DNA from 3 places in the Arthrobacter sp. 01T419 genome. Region 1 is predicted to be linked to each of the others. Evidence: riboswitches for the same ligand, from Rfam matches in the RefSeq annotation. Region 1 holds a riboswitch; each other region holds the start of a gene.
What was found. Region 1 has a riboswitch for cyclic di-AMP ahead of AC1DLO_RS12015 (NlpC/P60 family protein). Riboswitches for the same ligand answer to the same signal wherever they lie in the genome.
Positions count from the first base shown of each region.

Region 2: another riboswitch for cyclic di-AMP. It lies ahead of AC1DLO_RS14845 (aggregation-promoting factor C-terminal-like domain-containing protein); the one in region 1 lies ahead of AC1DLO_RS12015 (NlpC/P60 family protein).
Region 3: another riboswitch for cyclic di-AMP. It lies ahead of AC1DLO_RS16340 (hypothetical protein); the one in region 1 lies ahead of AC1DLO_RS12015 (NlpC/P60 family protein).

Region 1 covers NZ_JBFTQF010000006.1:146,863-150,855, reverse strand. The annotation lists gene AC1DLO_RS12035 (molybdopterin molybdotransferase MoeA) at 1-298, opposite strand, end outside; gene AC1DLO_RS12030 (DUF6457 domain-containing protein) at 295-582, opposite strand; gene mobA (molybdenum cofactor guanylyltransferase) at 614-1,231, opposite strand; gene AC1DLO_RS12020 (HNH endonuclease) at 1,269-1,769, opposite strand; gene AC1DLO_RS12015 (NlpC/P60 family protein) at 2,103-2,861, opposite strand; cyclic di-AMP (ydaO/yuaA leader) riboswitch at 2,867-3,034, opposite strand; gene AC1DLO_RS12010 (M23 family metallopeptidase) at 3,181-3,993, opposite strand, start outside.
Region 2 covers NZ_JBFTQF010000009.1:175,603-179,567, forward strand. The annotation lists gene AC1DLO_RS14840 (CPBP family intramembrane glutamic endopeptidase) at 1-183, shown strand, start outside; gene AC1DLO_RS14845 (aggregation-promoting factor C-terminal-like domain-containing protein) at 347-1,078, opposite strand; cyclic di-AMP (ydaO/yuaA leader) riboswitch at 1,081-1,255, opposite strand; gene AC1DLO_RS14850 (sensor histidine kinase) at 1,419-2,894, opposite strand; gene AC1DLO_RS14855 (response regulator transcription factor) at 2,908-3,648, opposite strand.
Region 3 covers NZ_JBFTQF010000012.1:1,017-17,286, reverse strand. The annotation lists gene AC1DLO_RS16385 (amidohydrolase) at 1-1,183, shown strand, start outside; gene AC1DLO_RS16380 (mannitol-1-phosphate 5-dehydrogenase) at 1,329-2,477, opposite strand; gene AC1DLO_RS16375 (PTS mannitol transporter subunit IICBA) at 2,477-4,456, opposite strand; gene AC1DLO_RS16370 (TetR/AcrR family transcriptional regulator) at 4,523-5,245, opposite strand; gene ptsP (phosphoenolpyruvate--protein phosphotransferase) at 5,363-7,051, shown strand; gene AC1DLO_RS16360 (HPr family phosphocarrier protein) at 7,093-7,371, shown strand; gene AC1DLO_RS16355 (acyl-CoA dehydrogenase family protein) at 7,743-8,930, opposite strand; gene AC1DLO_RS16350 (TetR/AcrR family transcriptional regulator) at 9,211-9,960, opposite strand; gene AC1DLO_RS16345 (helix-turn-helix domain-containing protein) at 10,021-10,425, shown strand; cyclic di-AMP (ydaO/yuaA leader) riboswitch at 10,767-10,917, shown strand; gene AC1DLO_RS16340 (hypothetical protein) at 10,920-12,026, shown strand; gene AC1DLO_RS16335 (PucR family transcriptional regulator) at 12,188-13,402, opposite strand; gene AC1DLO_RS16330 (cation:dicarboxylate symporter family transporter) at 13,464-14,807, opposite strand; gene ald (alanine dehydrogenase) at 15,163-16,270, shown strand, end outside.

The DNA of each region.
Region 1 (3,993 bases):
CGCCGCCATTGACAGCCCAGCCATCCATCGCCGAAGACGCGTAGTGCGGCAGGTCCTGCAGGGCGTGGACATCTTCGGCCAGCGTCCTGCCGACCGCGTCTTTCAGGGCAACGGGTGCGGCGGGAATGGGCGTGGCACAGTCGAAGGCAAGCTGCCGGGCTTCCGCCCACAAGTGGTCAGCGTGCGGGACATGCTCAACGTTCGGGCCCGGTTCGGTCACGGAGGGAGGGTGCTGGTTCTCGGCGCCCAGTTCCTCTCCGCCCTGGTTCTCGGCGCCCTGTTTGGGGGCATCGGTCATCCGGCGTCGGTTCCCGGGTTCGTATAGTCCTTGGCGAGTGTGCGTGCCAGGCCCATCGCCGCATCCATCGACGCGGTTTCGCTCGCTTGGCCCGAACCCGCTGCAAGTCCGGCAGCGAAGCCGGCAATGAAGGTGGTCAAAGGAGCGGCCGGGCGAACGACTGAATGCGCCGCGACGCCGGCCAAGGACAGGATCTCATTGATGTCGATTTCGACGCCTTCAAGCTCAAATGCTTGCATCAGGCTCCTGCACCACTCCTCAAGCGTTTCTTCCTGGGTCTTCACGATCCGCCTCCACAGTCCGGTACAGCTTTTGTCACGGCAGGTCGCCGTCCACTCCAAGCGCCGCGGCATCGTCCCAGGTATCCACATCATCGGTGGAGCCAGCAGGAACAGGTACGGCCAGCAGATCAAGCCTAGCAAGCAGGCGGAACACCGCGGCGTTGGCCAGGCCACCCTGTTTTGCCGCGGCCAGCACTTCCCGTTGCAAAGCGGAGAGCCGGTAGATTCCGAGCAGCGGCTGTTTCCGCCCATCGGCGGACACGGCCATGGCTCCTTCCGCGTTCTGGCGACCGGCAAGTTCCCGGAGGAGAACCGGAACAGCCGCGCCGGCGAGGGGCATATCGCACGCCATGACGAGGATCCAGGGCGCGTGCTTCGTGGACGGGCTCTGGCGGTCTTGCGCCTCTAGCGCGGCGAGTCCGGCTTCGATCGCTGCTGCCGGTCCGGCGAACGGCGGGTCCTCGCGGGCGGTCAATGTGCCTTCCGGTAAACCGCCGGGATCCGGCCCGACGACGACGACACACCCGGCCCCGTACGCGGCCGCGAGGGCGCGATCAAGGAGCGTAGCGCCGTCGTACGTCAACTGGGCTTTTGGCACGCCACCGAGGCGGGAGGACTTGCCACCCGCCAAGATCACCGCATCAAAGTCCACCAGCCCAGATTACCCGGGAAGCAGTCTCAGTTCCGGTTCAGGCCGCCGATTCGGGCAAGAGGAAGGGATCCCATGCGGGCGCAGGTTTCTCAAGCTCCTTGATCTGCCAGATAGTCCCGGTGGGCGCCGCCGGAGTGAACCTCAGTTTCCAGCCCATCTCGGCCGGTGTGTGGTCACTCTTGGCGTTGTTGCAGCGTAGGCACGCCGCCACCAGGTTTTCCCAGGAATCCGCGCCGCCCCTGGATTTGGGGTGGACGTGGTCAATAGTGTGGGCTGCTTTCCCGCAGTAGGCGCAACGGTGACCGTCGCGGCGCAAGACGCCGCGACGTGTAACCGCCGTGATCGTGTTGTACCTCGGCCGGATGTAGCGATTGAGCAGAATCACGGAGGGACGTCCGAGAATCTCCTGTGGCCCGACGACAGGCTCGTCGCCTTCGGCCACTACGCTCGCTTTTCCGGTGAGCACAAGGACCAGCGCCCGGCGGAAGGTGACTACCGCCAGCGGTTCATATCCAGCATTCAGAACGAGTGTGCGCATGCACGTACCTCTTCACGGCCGCACCCGTCAGGGGCGCGAGGGCCGGCTGCCCTCTGCATGTACGGGCTGTGGATCGACACCACAAGAGTAAACACGGAGAGGCCAGATCAACGAATCCGTGGGTGGGTTCAGGCGCTGTGTCGGGCAAAGTTCATGTGCCGGACATGTGGCGGGAACCTCCAAACGCCCAAGGACAGCACGCCCGGACTCGCCCCGGCAGACCCCTGGGGACGTGATGTAGGGCGACGTGAGGTAGCACATGCTGGTTAAAACAGAACATCCCCGCGGGCTGACCAGCGGGGATGTTCCAGTAAGACTATTCAGACGAAGCTATTAGCCACCAACGCGGATGAAGACCGGGCCGGAGCCGATGTTGACGCTGTACAGGGCAGTGGTGCCACCGTTCCAGCCGCCGTGGACCGCCATGCCATTCCCGACGTAAACGGCGATGTGAGCCATGCCCATGCCACCGTTCTGGTAGTAAACCAAGTCACCCGGCTGCGCTTCAGCAGCGCTGACCGTGCGGCCAAGGGAGAGGTAGTCTGCCGGCCAGCCGTGGAAGTTGATGCCAACGGCAGCCAGGGAGTTCGAAGCCAGGGCGGTGCAGTCCTGGGCAACGCCGAGCTGTGCGTAAGCTGCGGCAGCAATTGCCGCGCCCTTGCCGCTGGCAACCTTCGTGGCGGGGGATACAGCTGCGGAAACAGAAAGCGTTGCGGTGCCCGCAGCGGTTCCGGCCTTGGGAGCGGCGACAGCTTCCTGGACGGCAACCGGAGCTTCGACAACCGGAGCAGCTTCAGTGGAAACCACCGGGCGCTCGTACTTGATGGCGACCGAGGAATCGGCCGCAATGCTGGCTTGGGCGATGGACTGGACTTCCAGGGTGGAGGTCGCAGTGGACTCGCGGGGAACGTTGGTTTCGGCAGCGTTGGCTGCGATACCGCTAGTGAGGACCAGTCCGGACGCAGCAGCGATAACTGCTGCCTGACGGCCCACGCCACCGGCATTGCTGCCGACGGTCTTAGCGATGACGGCAAGCGAGTTGGTCTTGGTGACCGCGGCGCGGTGGCGCGCAAGAGTAGAGCGTGAAGACACGTTAAAAGGCCTCTCCCTATGCCCGCGAGGTAAGCTGTCGGATTCGGATGGGAGTCATCCGGCCGCAATGCTTCCCGTGGGAAACAAGTGCGACTTAACCCCAAGGCCATCGGTGAAGATGACCAAAAGTGGGTCCCCCGCCTCTGCCAGACGATGTTTTGCGAACGGAACCTCGGGCAGTGGCAGAGCTAGGCAATCCACCCGAGTGCATCAACTCTCTAAAAGTTGATGCGAGTTAGACGGTACATGAGTTTTGGCTGAATGTCACATTCAGGTCACGGAGCGTGACAAGCATGCGAGAGACGGCCATCGGATTGGCTTACAGCCAGCCCAAGGGATCAACGACATCGCCGTTGACCATGACTTCAAAATGGAGGTGGCAGCCGGTCGAGGCGCCAGTTGTGCCGCTCAATGCGATGACGTCGCCACGGTTGACCGTTTGGCCCACCTGGACGTTGAACGAGGACAAGTGGTTATACGTGGTTTCCAGGCCGTTGCCGTGGTCCACCACAATGCGGTTTCCACCGCCATATGGGTGCCAGCCCGCGAAAGTAACCTTGCCGGCGGCAGCCGCATGCACCTGGGTGCCACATTGGGCCACGAAGTCCTGGCCGCGGTGGAACTCCCCCAGGCCTCCCGTAATGGGGTTCACGCGGTAACCGAACGGCGAGGCCGTAGTCAGAGTGTCCAACGGAGCCCCGAGGGTCCCTTTGGAGGACGACGTCTTGATGCTGCCGACGGACTGCGCGCTCAAGAGCTGCTTGAGCTTGCTATCAGGATCCGCCGTGGTGGATACCGCAGCGCGGCTGAAATCGATCGTGGCACTGGCCGCAGCCGGAATCTCGGGCTGCGTCCCCGTCAAAGCGGCCGAAGCCTGATTCGATTCCGCAGTGGCCGTCAATGCGCCCGTACCAGGCATCGCAACCGTCAGGATGAGGCCCGTGGCGGCGAGGGCGACACCAGCCTTCTGTCCCGCACCGCTCGCGGCGGCGAAATCGGCCATTTGCCGCAAGGGGCCTTTGCGGCGGCGCACTTCGCGATGCGGATCGCGGGGCCGGTCGTGCGCAACGACTTGCGTGGTCCGCAGCTCAGCAGTAGGACCGGACGCGCGTCTGCGGCCCCTGGTGTTCTG
Region 2 (3,965 bases), on a different contig from region 1:
TCCTGGCACGTCGGCGTGACCTACACGTCCTCCGCCATCCTCTTCATCGTGCTGTTCGCCTTCCCGCTCGGTCTGATCGGCGGCTATCTCACGCGCAGCTCGGGCAGCATTGTTCCCTCGTCCCTTTTCCACGCGGGTGTGGACATGCCGATCTACTTGGGATTCCTGTCCTTCGTCTCCTAGCTTCCTGAGGGCCCGTGGTCACGGGCAGCTCCCAGAGAGCGGATGCTGGCACAGATCTCAGACATGCCGCCGACAAGCGACAGCAGTCCCCCAAAGGACTGAGCCGATTAAGGACGCGGAAGTCCGCCCCTGACGGGACGGACCTCTTGAGTGCTTGGTGCGTCTAGTACCAGTTGTGGGCCAAGTGGAAGGCCCAAGCCGCGGACGGGGATCCGTAGCGTTGCTTGATGTAGTTCAGGCCCCAGCGGATCTGGGTCTGGTAGTTGGTCTGCCAATCGGCGCCTTCCGAGGCCATCTTTTCGCCGGGCAACGACTGCACAATGCCGTAAGCGCCGCTCGATGCGTTGGTGGCAGTGGTCCGCCAATCGGATTCCTTGTTCCACAAGGTGATCAAGGCAGACATTTCGCCCTGGCCCCAACCGTAGGAAGAAAGCATGCTCGCGGCGTAGGCCTGGGCGCCGGCGGGGTCATCGACGGCGACCGGAGCTGCGGGAGCGGCGGGTGCCACCGGCGCTGCCGGTGCGGCGGCCTGGGGAACGACGGCGGCCGGAGCGGGAGCAGGTGCCTGAGTCGGCGCGGTGCTCGGCTTGGCACTTGCGCTGGCACTTGCGCTCGCCGATGGCGTGGCGGTGGCGGACGGGGTCGCGTTGTGCTCTGCGACGGTGCGCGATTCGGACGCCCGGCTCAGGTCCTGGGCGCTGATGGCCTGTCCGGCGGCCTGGCTGGCTGCGCCTGCCCCGAGGAACACAGCAACAACGCCGGCAACAACGGCCATGCGCTGGCTGGGGCCGAGGTTTGCGGCTGCTCGCCTCAGGGTGGAACGTGACTTGTTTGTCCGGGCAGGTTCGCCGCGGTGGCGCGCAACAGGGCGCGACTGATTCTTGGAACCAGACATGGTGATTGCCTCTCAACGCCTGCGGAGTTAGCTGTCGGATTCGGATGAGGTCATCCGGCCGTGGCCACTGAGAATCGTGGCGGTACGGCTTCACCCCTAGGGCCGGCTCAACATGAGCGCTTGCCCGGAGACCTGGGTCCCCCGTCTCTGCCTGGAGTGTTCGGGCACCGGGCAGTGGCAGAGCTCGGCGCCTACCCGGCGGTGGCCGGGGATACCCTGCGCACCTATTCGACGGTACAGGAGGTCCCCGCTTAAGTCACATTTAGGTAACGGAGATCACGACGCCGGTGCGCCGACTTGCGCTCGCCGCGCTCCGGCGTCGTGATCTTCCGGATGGTCTTCAGGCCGTGGCGGTCCTGAGCGCCGGAAGGCGCACGGCAAACTCCGTCCGGCCCGGACGCGAGACTACCTCAACAGTGCCGCCATGGGCCTGGACAATGGACTCAACGATCGACAAGCCGAGCCCGGACGTGCCCTCGGAACCGGAACGCGCGGCGTCGGCGCGGGCAAAGCGGGAGAAGATCCTGCCTTGGAATTCAGGCGGAATGCCGGGACCGTTGTCGGTCACTGTGACCACGGCGCTGCCATCGGCCGAGCGCATGACTCCCGTGACCACCGTGGTGCCCGCCTCTGTGTGTTTACGGGCATTGGAGAGCAGATTGGCCAGGACTTGGTGGAGTTGCGTGGTGTCTCCGCGGACCGTGAGGGGCTCATCCGGGAGCTTGAGCTGCCAGATGTGCTCGGGGGCCATGACTTTCTCGTCACTGACGGTCTCTATCACCAACTGTGTGAGGTCCACGTCGGTGAACTCCGGTGCCTTGCCTTCGTCCAACCGCGCCAACAACAGGAGGTCCTCCACGAGGGTGGTCATTCGCTCGGACTGGCTCTGGACCCGGCCCAGGGACTTGCGGCCGTCCTCGGTGAACTTCTCCGTCATGCGCAACAGCTCGGTGTAGCCGCGGATCGCCGTCAGCGGAGTCCGGAGCTCGTGCGAGGCATCGGCCACGAACTGGCGCACCTTGGTTTCGCTCAGCTGGCGTGCCTCGAGGGCGCTGGAAACATTGTCCAGCATCAGGTTCAAAGCATGGCCGACGCTTCCCACCTCTGTACCCGGGTGGGCCGCCGACGCCGGAACGCGCACCGCGAGCGCCACCTCACCGGCGTCGAGCGGAAGCTTCGACACCTTCGTGGCAACGTCGGAGAGTTGCTCTAGTGGGCGCATGGTGCGGCGGATCAACACAGTTCCCGCGAGTCCAATCAGCACCAGTCCGCCCAAGGACACCAGCACCATGGTCCACACGAGCGAGGCCTCGGTATCCTCTTTTGAGGCGAGTGGCAGGCCAGTGATGATCACATCGCCGTAGGGGGTTGCGGTGGCCACCAATCGGTAGCCGCCCTTGGAAAGGCTCCGATCAACCGGACGTCCATCGTGGGGCAGCGCCAACAGCACCGCGGCATCGTTGGGTGACAAGTTCGTACGTGTGGCGTCCGGGGACAAGAATCCAGCGCTGCTCACTTGCCCGCCAAGAATGCGGGCATTCAGCGTGCCGATGCTCTGACCCCGGGCATCCAAAGGATCCGAGCGTCCATTTGGATCACCTATGGGCGGGCGGCCATGGGAGGCCTGCATCAATTGCTCGTCGAGCTGCTTCGTGAGAAACAGGTCCATGGAGGCGTAGCTGACGACGCCCACGGCTCCACAGATGGCCACGAGGAGGGCCATGGAGACCAGGATCAGGCGTGTGCGCAGGTGCCAGGTTGATGGATTGAACCACTGGTGATCCGTTTGGCGAGGGATACCCGAGAGTGCGGACATTCGGCGCCCCGGGCTATTCGGCGGGCTTGATGACGTAGCCGGCCCCGCGCACCGTGTGGATCATGGGCGGGTGGTTGGCTTCGATTTTCTTGCGCAGGTATGAGATGTAGAGCTCCACGATGTTGGCTTGCCCGCCAAAATCGTAGTCCCACACGCGGTCCAGGATCTGGGCCTTGCTGACCACGCGCTTGGGATTCTCCATGAGGTAGCGCAGGAGTTCGAATTGGGTTGCCGTGAGCTGGATGTCTTCGCCCCCGCGGGTGACTTCGCGGGTGTCTACGTTCAGGGTCAGGTCGCCCACAACCAGTTCGGCCGTGTCCATCGCGGCCACGCCGGAACGCTGGACCAGGCGGTGCAGGCGCAGCAGGACTTCTTCCATGCTGAACGGCTTGGTGACGTAGTCGTCCCCGCCGGCGGCCAACCCGACGATGCGGTCCTGGACGTCGTCCTTCGCGGTGAGGAAGAGCGCAGGCACCTCAGGGGCAAAGGCGCGGATCCTGCCCAACAGCTCAACGCCGTCGAACCCTGGAAGCATCACATCCAGCACCAGGACATCCGGCCGGAAATCCTTGGCGAGCTTTACCGCTGCGGGACCGTCGCCCGCCACGGCTACGGACCAACCCGCCATGCGGAGGCCCATGCTCATGAGCTCGGCGAGGCTGGGTTCGTCGTCCACCACAAGGGCGCGGATGGGGGAACCGTCCGGGTGGCTGAGCTGGGGAAGGTTGTTGGTCATGGAGTGCGAGGATGCCATGGGACAACTCTCCATTCTGCCGGTTTGCCGGTGCTTTGCCGATGCTGTGAGCACCCTGTGAGTCTCAGCCTAGCCACCTGACCAACTGCACGGTACAACGGCACCGGACGCCCGACGCGCAATGGCGGCTTTGTTCCCGGGGCCGGATGGGGCACTGGGCGCGGGTTTCGGCGGGGGCGGCGTCGGATTCTGCTGGATCACTCCTCAGTCCAGCCGGGCGATCCGCACGATCACGGGGCCTGGCGCTCGATGGCAGCGAATGATCCAGCAGAATCTGTCACAACACCGCGGGAGGTCACAGGAAGGCCTGCCGTTCG
Region 3 (16,270 bases), on a different contig from region 1:
CATGGCATTGGCCGGGATCGATGCGGGCACTAGCGATCCCGAAGGCGGCGAAATCCTCCGCGACCCCGCTACCGGGCTCCCCACCGGTGTGCTGATCGAGGCAGGCGGCGTGCTGGTTGAACGGGTCGTGGCAGCATCGCAGGGATACAGCCTGGAACAGATGGCACGTGCGTGCGCCCGGGGCATCGAGATCCTCCACTCCTACGGCGTCACAACCTTCCAGGACGCAGCAACCTCGCTTCAAATAATGGAAGCGCTGCGGCACCTTGACCAATCCGATGCCCTGGCGGCCTGGGTGGTCAGTTCCATGCAGGTCAACGACTTCATCTTCGGTACAACCCCGTTGGGCGAGGAACTGGTGTCCAGGGGTGAGGAATTCCGGACCGCCCACCATCGTCCCGACTTCATCAAGATCTTCCTCGACGGTGTGCCGCCGTCCCGCACTGCAGCTTTCCTGGAGCCCTACTTGCCGGACGAGCACCACGCCCATGATTTCGCCGGCCACACCACCATGCCTGCGGAAGATCTGGTGGGATGGCTCCGGCGGACCGCGAAGACGGGGATCTCGGCCAAGATCCACTGCACGGGCGACGCTTCGGTCCGCATGGTGCTCGACGCCGTCCAAACCATCCGGGACGAGGGGTTCCACGAGGCGAAATACCAGATAGCCCACGGCCAGTTCGTCCACGAAGACGATCTCCCCCGCTTCGCAGCACTGGACGTCAGCGCGGACATTTCGCCGTCGCTCTGGTTCCCTGGCGTCATTTATGAGGCCATCAAAACGGTGCTCCCACTGGAACGGGCCACGAAGATGCAGCCCAACCGGGACCTCCTGGACAGCGGCGCGACCATCGGTGGCGGCTCGGACTGGCCTGTCAGTGTCTCCCCCAATGTCTGGGAGGCCATCCAAGGGCTCATCACCCGTGCCGACCCCACGGGACAATTTCCTGGAACCCTCTGGCCCGAACAAGCCATCACCCTCGAAGAAGCGCTGGCCTGCTACACGACGGCGCCCGCGAGAATGCTCGGACTGTCGGATCAGCTTGGCTCCTTGGAACCGGGCAAGGCCGCAGACTTCATCCTGCTCGACCAGAACCCCTTCGAGGTGGAGCATTCGGCCCTCGGCAAGATCCAGACCCTTCAAACGTGGTTCGCCGGCAAGCGGGTCTTCCAACGCGCCTGACCCAGCGCCCACCCGGCAACGCTCGCTCACCTATAAGCCCGAAAGACCCCAAAGGTGAGCGAGCGTTCGGGAAAAATGCCCTAGATCTGCAGGAGGGTCGCCCGGGAGCAGGAGCCGGGGCGCCGGAGAGCCCTTCAGCCGCGGGTCAGGCCTCGGCTTTGCGGTCTTCGATCAGTTTTTGCACCTGCGGGAACAACGGGTGCGACGGCGGCAGCTCGGTAATGCGCTCGACCGCCTCGGCGGCGTCCATTTCGGCGAGCATGCGGGCGAGTTCCACGGCTTCGTCGTCTGCTCCGTCGTCGAAACGCAGGGCGGCTGACATGGCGTCGAGCAAGGCAACGGGAGTGACTCCGCGCTCGGCTAGTTCCGCGGCCGGGCCGATGAACCGTTCGTGCCTGCCCAATTTGCGCAGCGGAGCACGGCCTACCCGGTTCACGGTGTCCGGCAGGTACGGGTTGGTGAAGCGGGAGAGGATCTTCTGCACGTAGGCTTCCTGCTCAGCCTCGACAAAGTCATGCTTGGCCACGAGAAGCTGCTTGGTCTCCTCCAACACAGCTCGCACCCGGGCAGCAATGGAGGCATCGGCCATGGCATCGGAGATCTTCTCCAGTCCGGCGCCATAGCCGAAGTACGCTGCCGAGGCGTGTCCCGTGTTGACCGTGAATAGCTTGCGCTCGATGTACGGGCCCAACTCGTCGACGAAGGTGGCTCCCGGGATCACCGGGGCCGCCCCAGCGAACGGGGTGCGGTCGATCACCCACTCGTAGAAGGTTTCCACTGTGACATCCAAACCTTGGCCGGGCGCCTGGTTGGGGACGATCCTGTCCACGGCCGTGTTGGCAAACACCGCCGTGGAGGAAAGATCACCCGCGGCACCGTCCCAAGCGGCCTGCACTTCGGAATGCAGCAAGTCCGTGGCGTTGATGGCGTTCTCGCAGGCCATGACCTGCAGTGGAGCCAACGACGGCGATCGGCCGGCCAAGCCGCGCGCGATCACCGGCGCCACGAACTTGAGGATGTGCGGCCCCACCGCTGTGGTGACGAGGTCCGCCGTCGCGATTTCCGCGACGACGGCAGCCTCTTCGGAGCCCGAATTCAGGGCCCGGAAACCGGACACGGTCTTGACCGCCGCATTTTCGCCGACCTCGTGGACCTCATAGGAGGACGCGGAGGCGAGCTGGCTGATCAGGGCGTCCGCGACATCGGCGAAGACCACCTCATATCCAGCCTCGTGCAGCAGCAAGCCGACGAATCCCCGTCCGATGTTCCCTGCCCCAAAATGGACTGCCTTCACTATGCGTTGACCTTTCCGAACAGATCCAGCACTTCGTCCACCGACGTGGCTTGCTCAAGCTGGGCCACTTGCGCCTTGTCCGTGAAGATCTTGGCGATGGAGGACAGGATGTGGAGGTGTTCGTTGTTGATGCCGGCGACGCCGACGACGAACTTGACCTGCTTGCCACCCCAGTCGATGCCCTCGGGGTAGCGGACAATCGACACACCGGAGTGCAGGATGTGGTCCTTGGCAGCGTTGGTGCCGTGAGGGATTGCCAGGAAGCTGCCCATGTAAGTGGACACGGATTCCTCGCGCTCATGCATTGCGTGAATGTAGCCCATGTCCACGGAGCCGCGATCCAGCAGGAGCTTGCCCGCCTCGTCAATGGCCGAGTCGCGGTCCGTCGCGGTGCCGTTGAGGATCACGCTTTCGGCGAGCAGGACATCCTTGCCCCCGACGGCGGTGGCCGCTTGAGCGGCAGGCTCGGCAACCGCCGTCGAGCCCTCAGCGCCGGGCTCAGCGTTGCTGCTTTTCACAAGTTCCACGATCTCGTCATACCGCGGACTGTTCATGAAGTTGTCCACGGAGACGTGTACAGCCCCGGTCGTGAGCGGCTGGGCGCGTTCGGCGAGGTCCTGGTGGGTGATGACGACGTCGTAGGTGTCGGTGAGGTTGGCAATGGCAGCGTTGGTGACTTTGACCCCCGGGAAGCCCGCGGCCTTGATCTTGTTCCGCAACACCGAGGCGCCCATGGCGCTGGAGCCCATGCCGGCGTCGCAGGCGAACACGATGTTCTGGATGGGACGGGTCAGGAGCGCGGTACCGCCACCAGCACCGAGGAGCGCGGAGGAAACGGAACTCTTCTTGCCCTTGAGTTCTTCCATCTTGGACGTGGCTGCGCCAAGATCAACCTCGTCGCTGTGATGCGTGGTGCGGAGAATCAACGCGGAGACGAGGAACGACACCGTCGCTGCCAAGATGACCGACAAGATGACGCCCACGTAGCTGTCACGGGAGGTCTGGGCAATGACTGCGAAGATGGATCCCGGAGCCGCCGGAGCGACGAGGCCTGAGTTGGTGATTGCGAGCGTCGCAATGCCTGTCATGCCCCCGGCGATGGCTCCGAGGATGAGCAGCGGGCGCATCAGGACATACGGGAAGTAGATCTCGTGGATCCCGCCGAGGAACTGGATGATGAAAGCGCCCGGCGCCGAGGCCTTCGCTGCCCCGCGTCCAAAGAACATGTAGGCGAGAAGAATTCCGGCTCCCGGACCGGGGTTGGCTTCAAGCAGGAACAGGATCGACTTGCCCTGGTCCAGTGACTGCTGGATGCCCAGCGGGGTTAGCACGCCGTGGTTGATTGCGTTGTTGAGGAAAAGAACCTTGGCGGGTTCGATGAAGATGCTGGTGAGCGGAAGGAGTCCGTTGTGCACCAGGAACTGGACGAAATTGCCCGCGGCCGTGCTGAAGGCCTGGACCAGCGGAGAAATACCGAAGAACCCGAGCATGGCGAGCAAGGCGCCCCAAATACCCGCGGAGAAGTTGTTCACCAACATCTCGAAGCCCGGACGGATCTTGCCGTCCCAGATGGCGTCGATCTTCTTCATCGTCCAGCCACCGAGCGGGCCCATGATCATGGCACCGATAAACATCGGAATACCGGCACCAACAATCACGCCCATGGTGCCGATGGCACCCACGACTCCGCCCCGGACGTCGTACACCATTTTGCCGCCGGTGTAGGCAATCAGGAGCGGCAGGAGGTAGGTAATCATGGGCCCGACGAGGCCAACGTTTGGCGTGCCGGCGGCGTTGTTGCCGAAGCCACCGAGTTCGGGGACGGGTAGCCAGCCGGTCTTGATGAACAATGCCGTAATGATGCCCCAGGCGATAAAGGCGCCGATATTGGGCATGATCATGCCGGAAAGGAATGTTCCGAACTTTTGGACACCAACGCGCAGGCTGGTGCGCGGCTTCGCAACGGTCTCTGTTGCCATGTGAATTCCTAACGTGAGTCCCGCATCAGTGCGGGATCAGTCGATATCTATCGAAGGAGGACAGCTTTAGGAGCTGCTTGAGATTCGGTGAAGCCATTCAAGGAAAAGCTTCAGCTCCGAACTGGATAGCTGGTCTGAATGCGAGGCTTGGAGTGCCGCATTCAGCGCGATTGCCGCAACAACAACGGACGACTTGCCGGAGTCGTCTGCTGCGGCGCCACGGGCAGTTTCCGTGGACACGGCGAAAATCATGGAATCCCGGGTCATGGTGGAGAGCTCGAGGTTCCGGTCTTCCAATGGCTCTGCAATGAGCATGAGCGTGACACCAACGTTGGCTGCCAGGATGCTCCTCGCTGCCTCGCGCGGGGGTACGTTGATCTGGCCGGCAATGGCCGCCTTGCTCAGCATTTCCTCCAGAAGCGACTCGGCATCAGCCACGATGGCCGGCCTGCTTTCCGGACGGATGTTGCCGAACATCACCAGGTAAAGGTGCGGTTGGGTAAGCCCGAACTGGACGTGGTTGTCCCACATCCGCCGGACGTCCTCCAGGGGTTCCCCAGAGGGTGCGAAGTCCCGCTCTCCCGCCACGTACTCCTCGAAGCCGGCTGCAACGACGGCGTCGAACAACCCCTCCTTGTCGCCGAAGTGGTGGTACAGCGTGGGCGCCGTGACGCCTGCGAGTTTGGTGATTTGGCGCGTTGAGACCGGTGACCCGTCCGAATTCGCCAGCAACTCGGCAGCTGCACGGAGCAGCCGAGTTTTGGGCGGAAGCTGGTCATCGAAACTCATAGCCGCTACCCTAGCACCTATAGCAACGCTATATGAAGTGAGTCACAGGAGATTTTTTCGGACCCCGAGGCGCCGCAGCCGGTGGGTCCGATCCGAGAGCAGGAACAGAGGATTTCAGTGCAGAATTTCCAAGGAGTAGGCGTCAGCCCGGGCCGCGTCATTGGCACTATCCGTCAGATGCCCAAACCAGTCAGCGAACCGCCGTCGGGCGAGCAGCTAGCCGTTTCCACCACGGCGGAAGAAGCGATCGCCGGCCTCAAGACCGCGGCCCAATCGGTCCACGACGAGCTCAAAGCACGCGCTGACAAGGCCAGCGGAGACGGTAAGGCCGTGCTCGAAGCCACAGCACTGATGGCCAAGGACACCATGCTCCTGAAGTCGGCCACCAAGCTCATCAACAACAACGGCAGCTCCGCCGAACGCGCCATCTGGGAAGCCGGCGCCTCGGTATCGGAAATGCTCCACAACTTGGGCGGGTACATGGCCGAACGCGCCACCGACGTCCTGGATGTCCGCGCCCGGATCGTCGCCGAACTCCGCGGCGTCCCCGCCCCCGGGATCCCGGCGTCGGATACTCCCTTCATCCTGGTGGCCGAAGACCTCGCCCCCGCCGACACCGCAACGCTGGACCCCGCCATCGTGACCGCGCTGGTCACCTCGGGCGGCGGACCGCAGTCCCACACCGCGATCATCGCCCGCTCGCTCGGCCTGCCCGCCGTCGTCGCGGCCCGCGGAGTGGACGAAATCCCGGACGGCGCCGAAGTCTTCGTGGACGGCGCGGCCGGTTCCCTTTCCCTCGAACCCTCCGAAGAGCAGCGCGCCGCCGCCCTCGCGTGGGTCGAAAATGCCGCCACACTGGCTGTCTTCGACGGAAACGGTACGACGGCGGACGGCCACCTGGTGCCTCTTCTCGCCAATGTGGGCGGCGCCAAGGACGCTGCCGCGGCTGCCGCTCTGGGCGCGCAGGGCGTGGGCCTTTTCCGCACCGAATTCTGCTTCTTGGAACGCGACACCGAACCGACCGTGGTGGAACAAGCTGCCGCGTACAGGGGCGTGTTCGACGCTTTCCCAGGCAAGAAAGTGGTGCTCAGGACCCTCGACGCCGGCGCGGACAAGCCCCTGCCCTTCCTCACGGACGCAACCGAGCCCAATCCGGCCCTCGGCGTGCGCGGCTACCGCACCGATTTCACCACGCCCGGGGTTTTGGAACGCCAGCTCGAGGCCATCGCCATCGCGGCCGGCGAATCAGAAGCCGACGTGTGGGTCATGGCGCCCATGATCTCGACTGCGGCCGAGGCTGCCCATTTCGCGTCGATGTGCGATGCCGCGGGGATCAAGACTCCTGGAGTGATGGTCGAGGTACCGTCCGCGGCACTGACCTCGGCGTCGGTCCTGCGACACGTGGGCTTCGCGTCCCTCGGCACCAACGACCTCACGCAATACGCCATGGCCGCCGACCGGCAACTTGGCCCCCTCGCCGAGCTCAACACCCCCTGGCAGCCTGCCGTTCTGCGCCTCGTGCAGCTGACCGTCGCTGGCTCTGCGGAGGAAGGCAACAACAAACCCGTTGGCGTGTGCGGTGAGGCAGCCGCGGACCCGGCCCTCGCCGTCGTACTCGTTGGCCTGGGCGTGTCCACGCTGTCCATGACGGCACGGTCACTGGCCGCCGTTGGAACCGTGCTCAAAACGGTCACGTTGGAACAGGCTCAGGAGCTGGCCCGCTTGGCGCTCAGCGCTCCCGATGCCCTGGACGCCAAGGCCTGGGTCCGTGCCAAACTGCCGATCCTCGAGGAACTCGGGCTCTAAGCCCGGCCGCACCAACCCCAACCTGAACACAAGGAGTACCCATGCCCGAACGCACCGCCACCATCGCCAGCCGCTCCGGACTGCACGCCCGCCCGGCGGCTCTCTTCGCCGAAGCCGCGGGAGAATCTCCGGTTGAAGTGACCATCGCCATGCGCGGCGAGCCTGCCGAGGACGCGCTCGACGCCGCCAGCATCCTTTCGCTCATGACGCTCGGCGCCGCAAAGGGCGACGTCGTCGTGCTTCGGGCAGAGGGCGACGGCGCCGACGCCGCACTGGATTCCCTGGTGACCCTGCTGGAAACAGACCTCGACGCGGAGTAGGCACCACCGGACCCTCGCTCACATATAGCCGCTTCCAACCCAACCCTCCTGCAGAAATACGCACCGCTCGCCGGAAGGGACCCGAAATGCGCAAGCCGAATGCCGCCGTCGCGTTCTACGTGCTCAGTATTGTGCTGCTCCCGGTCTCACTACTCGGCTATTTGATCTGCGTGGGGAGGATTCGCGGTCGCCGTGGTGGAGTGACGGGCGAAATGGCCGGCGCTTGCAGTTCAGATCTGCAGGAGCGTTCCGCCGATTGGGCTCACATCAGAGCGAGCGTCCGGGATTTCGGCCGCATAGGTGAGCGAGCGTCTCAGGGCGGAGGCGGGCGTCTCAGGGGGCGCGGCAGGGGCGGGCGGGACGGCGCGCCCTCACGCGAAGGCGGACATGCCCGTAATGGAGCGTCCAATAATCAACGCCTGGACAGTTTCCGTGCCCTCATACGTGTGGATGCCTTCGATATCGGCGAAGTGCCGTGCCACGCGGTTGGCCAACAAGATTCCGTTGCCACCCAGCAGGTCGCGCGCGTTCGAAGCGATGCTGCGGGCGGTACGGGTGCAGGTGAACTTCGCGAGCGCCGCCTGCGCGGGGGTCAGCACGCCTTCTTCGTCCAGCTTGGTCATCTGCATGACCATGAGCTGCATGGTGGCGAGCTCCGAGTGCATGCGCGCAAGACGCTCCTGCACAATCTGGGAAGCGGCTAGCGGGCGACCGAACTGCCGGCGCTGGGCTGCGTACTGTACAGCGGTTTCATAGCAGGCCGTTGCATGCCCGACGGCGGACCACGCCACTCCCAGCCGGGTCGCCAAAAGGACGCGCGCTGTGTCCTTGAAACTCCGGGCCCCCGGGAGCACGTTTTCCACCGGCACGAAGACGTTCTCCAAGCGGATGTGTGCCTGCCAGATCGCACGGAGCGACAGCTTGCCCTCGATAGTTGTGGCGAAGTAGCCAGGAGAATCTTGCGGGACAAGGTACCCATGCACCTGCCCGTCGTCACCTCGGGCCCAGACCACAGTCAGGCCGCCGATCGAGCCGTTGCCGATCCACTTCTTTTCGCCATTGAGGACATATCCGCCCTCGACGGCCGTCGCGGTCGTCTCGAGTCCCACCGAATCGGAGCCATGGGCCGGCTCGGTCAAGGCGAAGGCGCCGTATTCCTCGGCCCGGGAAAGCGCCGGAAGCCAGCGGGCCTGCTGCTCCGGGGAACCGCATTCGGCAACGGACCGCAGCGCCAAACCACCCTGGACCGCAACCACCGTGCCGATGGAGCCGTCCCCGCGGCTCAGTTCCATGGTGACCAGCCCGGCGGCGGTTTTACTCATGGCCGGGAACCCGTCGATGTTGATTCCGTCGCGCAGCAGGTCAAGTTCACCCAAGCGCTTCACCAGGTGCAGCGGATACTCCGCGCGCTCCCAGTATCCCGCGATGATCGGGAGCACTTCGTCCTGGACGAAGGTCCGCGCTCGGTCCCAGTAGGCGCGGTCTTCGCCGCTGATGTCCTTCAAAACGGAGGCCGGGTCCGGGTCCAGCGATTCGTTCAGGACGTACTCGGGTTCCATGGTGCCATCTGGGAAAACGGTGCCGTCCGGAAAACGGCATTCAGCTCTGCGGACGTGTCGTCGGACGTCGTCGTCATGGGTGAATCCTCGCTCTGGGTTGCATTCTGCGACTCCCAGCATGCGCTGACACTGAGTTTCATGTCAAGGAACTCAGTACCATCGAGAGTTTTTGCTGGATCATCCCGACCCATCCACGGGCAGGCCGCGAAAACACGCGGCTGTTTTGATGGGGAACCCGAATGATCCAGCAGAATCTACGCCCGGTCCGAGGAAACCCGAGCTAGGCCAGGGCGTCGCGAACCGCTTGAAGGATCTGCTCTGTACCGGCCGCAGGATCCAGGACGGCAACCACGACGGCGGGACGGTCACTCTCCAGATGAGCCTGCCCGCCCGCCTCGTCGGCCGGAACCCGGGCCGGTCCCCCGGCGAAAGTGTCAGCCAGAACACCCAGCTCCCGCGCGAGTCGGCCGGCCAGCTCTTGGGCCTCAGTTTCCGGCGCCTCATCCTCTGCCTGCTCGCCACCGGCGGCCGCCCGCAGCCATTGGCGCAGGGCGCTATTGTGCACCGCGATGACGGACGCAGCAAACGCCACGGCAGTGAGTTCCCGGTTCTCGCCTTCGGGCAAGGCCGCTTGCAGATAACTTCGAAAAGCCCGCTGATAGCGATGCGTCATGACCAATTCACGATCACGAAGGGCGGGCACCTGGCGCAGGAGCTCGTAGCGGGCCAGCGAGGTTTCCCGGTGGCCTACATGGTGGTCAAAGACCAAGAGCGCCGCTTCCACGACAGAACGCAACGGAGCCGCCGTCGTGCGCAAAAGCAACTCTTGGACGCGCGCCAGAATCCGGTCGTGATCAGCGAAAACGACGTCCTCTTTGGAACCGAACTTGCGGAAGAACGTGCTGCGGCTGACGCCCGCGGCGTCGGCGAGATCGTCCACGGAGGTTGCGTCGTAGCCTTGCCGCACCAGCAGTTCGATTGCGGCCGCCACAGCGGGGCTCGGATCCGGATTGGCGGGGTAGTTGACCATAGGCGTGAATCTAACACGGCGGCGTAACCGCGCAGCCTCGAGCGCAGCTAGGCTTCTGCCATGGCATTGATAGCTCCCCGCATGACGCCTGGCCTGCCCGCAGACGACGCCCGGAACCTTGCAGCCTCACTCCAGGACAGCAACGACATTACCGTTTTCGTCGACGGCACGGTCCACCGGCTGCCGGATCAGGCGAGGGACGCCGTCGTCGATCTCCTCGGCCGGCTAAGCCGCGGCGAAGCGGTGACCGTCAGCAGCGTGGAGGAAATGCTCACGACGTCGCGGGCTGCCGAACTCGCGGGGATCTCGCACACCTACCTTCGCAACATGACCGATCGTGGCGAAATACCTGTCGAATACCGTGGCACGCACCGCCGGATCCGGCTCGCAGACATCATGGCGTGGCTGGAGACGCAGAAGCGCAAGCAAGCGGCAACGGCCGCCGGAGATGACGCCGTCAGCTAAAGGTGCGGATCGGGAAGCAACGCCGCGTCAGCTTTCGACTTCGCCGCCGGTGATGGTTCCGCGCCAGGCTCCTGTTTCGACTTCCCTGCCTTCAATGAATACCGGTCCGGCCCTGAACGGTTCGGGGGCCATGGGGCCTCAACTGCACGCCAGAACGAACTATGGGCAGGAACATAGTTCGTTCTGGCGTGCAGTACCGACCGGGTGCCCTGACACACGCCGGGCCCGCTCCAGGCTCCCTCGTTATCTAAATGTGACTTTGCTGGCCGGCTGATGTACCGTCGAGGGGCGACCCATTCCCCAACTGGGCCGCTTCCGGGTTGACGCCGAGCTCTGCCGCAACCCGGATTCCGCTAGACCCGCGGCAGAGACGGGGGACCCAGAGTCTCCGGGCCTATTTCTCCACAGGCCCTCGGGGTGAAGCCGCCACGTGCGGCCGGACGGCCTCGTCCGAACCCGACAGCTAACCTCGAAGGCGTTGAGAGGCAATCACCATGTCCCCAACCATGGATCAGCCTCGCCGTGCCCAAGTGGCGGGCGAGCGCACCAAACCAACCGGACGCCGTCGGGCCCAAGACAGCGCAACGTTCATCCCTGCGCAGGCTCCAGAACCTTTGAGTTCGACGGCGGCACCCACCACCGCGAAAACCCCGACGACGGCGGCACCCACCACGCGAGCGGCCGCCCGCGCGGCCGAGCGGGAGCGGGCCGCACAAGCCAGCTCCGCCCCGGAACCCGCCACCGCAGCCATCCCGACGGTGGCAACAACGCCGGCGGAACCAGCCCCCGCCGAACCCGCAGCCCCCGAGGCTGCACCGAACCAGAAGACCCAGGCCGCCGAAACTCGGAAGGCAGCCACGACCGCCCAGCGCGCGGTTCCTCGTGCCGGCTTCGGTCAGATGTCCTTCGCCGGTTCGTCGTTCAGCCGGGAACCTCATGCCGTCCTGAAGAAGGCTGCGACCATCCGGACGATGAGCAACCGGATGGCCGTGGTGGCCGGAGCCCTCGGCATCTTGTTGACGGCGGGTTCCCTGGGCCAGGCCCTTGAGTTGCCCTTCTTCGGCCAGGAATCCCAAGCCCAGGACGCAGACAGCCAAAGCTCCGTCCAGCCTCAGGACCCTTCCACCGCGGGCAGCGTCTCCCCCGACGCAACAGCTTCACCGTCGGCAACCGCCACGGCTGCCAAGGCCGGTCAAACCGCGACCGACCCGGCGCAAGGGCCGCAAGCGCCCGCCGCCGTCGCGCCGTCGAGTGCTGGAGCACCATCGGTCTCCGTTCAGGTCCCCTCCGTCATCCCATCAGCGCTGCCCCCAAGCCTTGCTCCTGTGCCGGCCGTTCCGACGCAGGGCCCGGCGCAGCCTGCTCCGGTTCCCAGCCCGGCTCCCCCGGTCACGGTCACTCCAACACCGACGCCGACGCCTACTGACCCGTCCTCGCCGACGCCCACTCCCACCGATCCGCCCTCCCACACGCCACCTGGGCAATCGAAGCCGAAACCGCCGGTAAAGCCCAGCAGCGCACCGACGGCTTCGTCGCAGCCAGCTCAGCCGGGCTTCGACTTGGGAGCGATTTTGGACGCTGCAAGCGGGATCCTGCAGTGAGGATGGGACAGCATCGAACATCATCCGTCGAGTGGCACGGGCGGTGCTGCCAGAGCACCCGGACGCAGATGAATGAGCGCCGCCCCGACCGCTGGCGCTGCAGCCTTCAGCTAAGGCCGTTCAAGCGGTAAACGAGTGCGGCCTCCAGTAACAGCGCAGCCTCAAATCCGAGGACGGCCCGCCCAGCGGCGCGCCTTGAGCGTTGCGTGGAGTTCGAGCCGGATAGCACCATTCAACGGATCCGCACCGATGAGTTGCCGGACCCTGGCCAGGCGGTTGTAGATGCTGCTGCGGTGCAAATGCAGCTTCGCGGCCACGTCCTGGACTGAGCCGTCGCTGTCGTAGAGCAGTTCGAGGACGGGCAGGAGCTCGCCGTTGCGGTCGGCGTCCTCGATCGCCTGGAAATAGGACGAGCCCGAATCGTCCCAACCGCCGGGTGCCTGCAGCCGTTCGAACAACTGGTAGATCCCTGCCGAACGGCTGTCCACGAGCTCACCGAGCGGAGGATCGACGGCGGCAGCCTGGGCCGCGAGCTTCGACTGCCGGTACGCCCGCCCCAGTTGGCGGATGACCGAAAACGGCTCACTGATGCCCAGGATGACCCGGTCCACCTTCCGGCCGGCCCGCTTGGCGAGCTCCAGCTGATAGTGGACCAAGACCTGGGCATGTTCTGCCCGTCCGCCGGTTTCGCGGAACAGCAGGACCGAATGCGTCTCGGTGCCAGCGCTGAAAAGGACCGAATCGACGCCGATAGTGGCCTGCAGCGCGGCGGAACGGTGCGTCAGCGTGGCTGCGATGGGATCGGAGACGCCGCCGCTGTCCTCGGCGTCGAGCACGGTCACCAGCTGCCACGGGCCCCGGCCCTGGACCTCCTTCCATCCGGCCACGGCCGCCACCGCGTTGGATTCGCCCTGGCATGCAGCCAGGAATTCCTGCTCGCGGCGGCGCCGGAACTCCGATTCGGCCGTATTGGAATCGAGCAGCAACCCCGCGAGGAGGTCCAGCTCGTCCCGCACTCCTGGCAACTGGGCGAGGATCGCCGTCGCGGTCTGTTCGTCAAGGTCCTGCTGGACCCAGAGGTACCCCACGCGGAACCCGCGCACCAGCAGCGGGACGCAGACGCGCCCCACCATACCGAGTTCCTCATTGGCGGGCACGACGACGGGACGCACCGCGGTGGCGATGCCGTGCGAGAGCTGCCAGGCACTGACGTCCACCGGGACTTTCTTGCTGAGGAGGAAATTCACGCGGACGCGGTCGGCGTGGGACTGGTTGGAGCTGTAGGCGAGCAGGACACCGTCGAGATCTTCCAGGGAGAGTCCGCGGCCCAATTTGAGTGCGACGTCCTCGACGATCTTCTCCACGTCCTGTTGCATGGAGCAAGACTACTTTGCCCGCTGCCCACGAGTGGCTGGACTTGTTTATCTAGCGTGGCATCTATCCGACGCGGACCGGCACGGGAGCCTCGTCGGCCTTTTCGGGGAGGGCGCCTTCTCCCAGGAAGGCACGAAGCATGGCGTCCCGATCGAACTCGCCTTCCCATTTCGCCACAACAAAGGTGGCCACGCAGTTACCGAGCAGGTTCACCACCACCCGCATGGAGTCCATCAGCCGGTCCGCGCCAAGGAGAAGCGCGACGCCCGCAACCGGGAAGATCCCCAATGCACCGGCAGTGGCCGACAAAGCGAGGAAGGCTGACCCGGGAACCCCTGCCATGCCCTTGGATGTGAGCATGAGGATCCCCAGCGCCACGAGCTGCTGTCCGAGATCGAGATGGTGCCCGAAAGCCTGGGCGAGAAAAAGCAGGGAGATCGACAGATAGATTGCGGCACCGTCGAGGTTGAAGGAGTAGCCGGTCGGAATAACCAGGCCGGTGGTGCTGCGTGAGCAACCTGCGTTGGAGAGCTTGGCCATGATGCGCGGCATGACGGATTCTGTGGACGCCGTACCAAGGGCCAGCAGGAACTCTTCACGGGTGTACTTCAAAAACTGCCAGAGCGGCACCCGGGCGATGCCCCACGCCACGAGGAAGAGCAAAGCGATGAAGACGACGGCGGCGCCGTAACACGCCGCGATGAGTACTGCGTATGTGCCCAAAGAATCCAGTCCGTACTGGCCAATGATGAACGCCATGGCCCCGAACGCGCCGATGGGTGCCACCCGCATGACCCAGGCCATAATCTTGAAGAACACGTCCAGGACGGTCTCCATAAACGTGAGCACAGGCCCGCACCGTTCCTTGCCGATCACAACAACGGCCGAACCGAAGAAGACGGAGAAGCACAAGACCTGCAGCAGGTTGTTGTTCGCGAAGGCGCCCACGACGCTGGTGGGGATGACGCCGAGCAGGAACTGGCCCACGTCCTTGGGCGGCGCGGTGCCGGTCTTGGCGTTCAGGGCGTCCTGGCTCAGCGAATTCGGATCGATGTTGAGCCCTGCCCCAGGCTGGACGAGATTGCCCACCATCAGGCCGAATGCCAGGGCGAACAGTGTGGCCCCCGTGAAGTAGATGAGTGCCTTGACTCCGACACGGCCCACGGCTTTGACATCCCCCACCGCTGCGATTCCGGTGACGATGACCAGGAAGATCAGTGGCGCGATGATCATCTTGATGAGCTGGATGAAGCCGTCGCCAAGAGGACGCAGTCCGGAACCGATACTGGGCCAGAAGTGGCCGATCAGCACACCTGCAATCACGGCGGCGAAGATCTGGACGAACAGGGATTTGTACAGGGGCTTCCTGGGCGCAGGAACAACAGTCGAAGAGGTCTGTGTCTTCACGGTGCTGGCCAATCGTTGGACGGAGGTGCGTGGTTGCTCGTCCACGATAGGAAAACGACGTTTCAACGAGGTGACACAAATGTCACTAGAAGAATCATTCATGAAACATGCGTTTCAACTGGCGGGCAAGCACTCATGCCGGATCCCGGATCGCCCGGCGAACATCAGGCGACACCTGACGCTCTCAGAGTCGACAAATGTCGAGTTGTGGGGGGTAAAAACCCCGGAAATACAAGGAAGTTCACGACGGCGGCCATCGCCTTTCGTGTCGCCTGGCTCACAGCGGATTTATTCTGGAATCACAGTCCCCCGCAGAGAAAAAGGCCGTTGAAGCCTTTCGAACATGGAGCCCACAATGATTATCGGTGTCCCCAAAGAGATCAAGAACAACGAATTCCGCGTTGCCATCACTGCCGCGGGGGTTCACGAGTTCCGCACCCACGGACACACAGTCCTGGTGGAGCGCGGCGCCGGCGTCGGCTCCGGTATCACGGACGAGGAATACGCGGTAGCTGGTGCTGAGATCGTGGCCGAAGCCGACGACGTCTGGGCACGCGCTGACATGGTCATGAAGGTCAAGGAACCCATCAAGGCCGAATACCACCGCTTCCGCAAGGGCCTGATCCTCTTCACCTACCTGCATCTGGCCGCTGAGCCTGAACTGACTCAGGAACTCATCAACTCCGGCGTCACGGCCATCGCCTACGAAACCGTCCAGGAAGGCCGCACGCTGCCCCTGTTGGCACCCATGTCCGAGGTCGCTGGCCGCCTGTCGGTCGTCGTCGGCGCTTCCTCCCTTATGGCTCCGGCCGGTGGTAAGGGCGTGCTGCTGGGCGGCGTCCCGGGTGTTCGCCCGGCCAAGGTCGTTGTCCTTGGCGCCGGTGTCGCCGGAACCAACGCCGCCGCGATGGCCTTGGGCCTGGGTGCCGATGTCACCATCATGGACATCAACATCAACCGCTTGCGCGAACTGGACGCCCTCTACCAGGGCCGCCTGAAGACCGTCGCCTCCAATGCCTACGAGATCGAGAAGTCAGTGGTCGACGCAGACCTCGTGATCGGTTCCGTGCTGATCCCGGGCGCCAAGGCTCCCAAGCTGGTCACCAACGAGCTGGTCTCCCGCATGAAGCCCGGCTCCGTGCTCGTGGACATCGCCGTGGACCAGGGCGGCTGCTTCGAGGACACCCACCCCACCACCCACCAGGAACCCACGTACAAGGTCCACAACACGATCTTCTACTGCGTCGCCAACATGCCGGGCGCCGTTCCGAACACCTCCACCTACGCTCTGACCAACGTCACCCTGCGCTATGCGGTGTCGCTGGCCAACCTGGGCGTCAAGGCCGCCTTCGACCGCGACCCCGCCCTGGCAGCCGGCCTGAACATCGCCGCCGGCAAGGTCACGCACCGCTCGGTTTCCGAGGCACACAACCTGCCCCTCGTGGCCGACTGGCACAACCTGG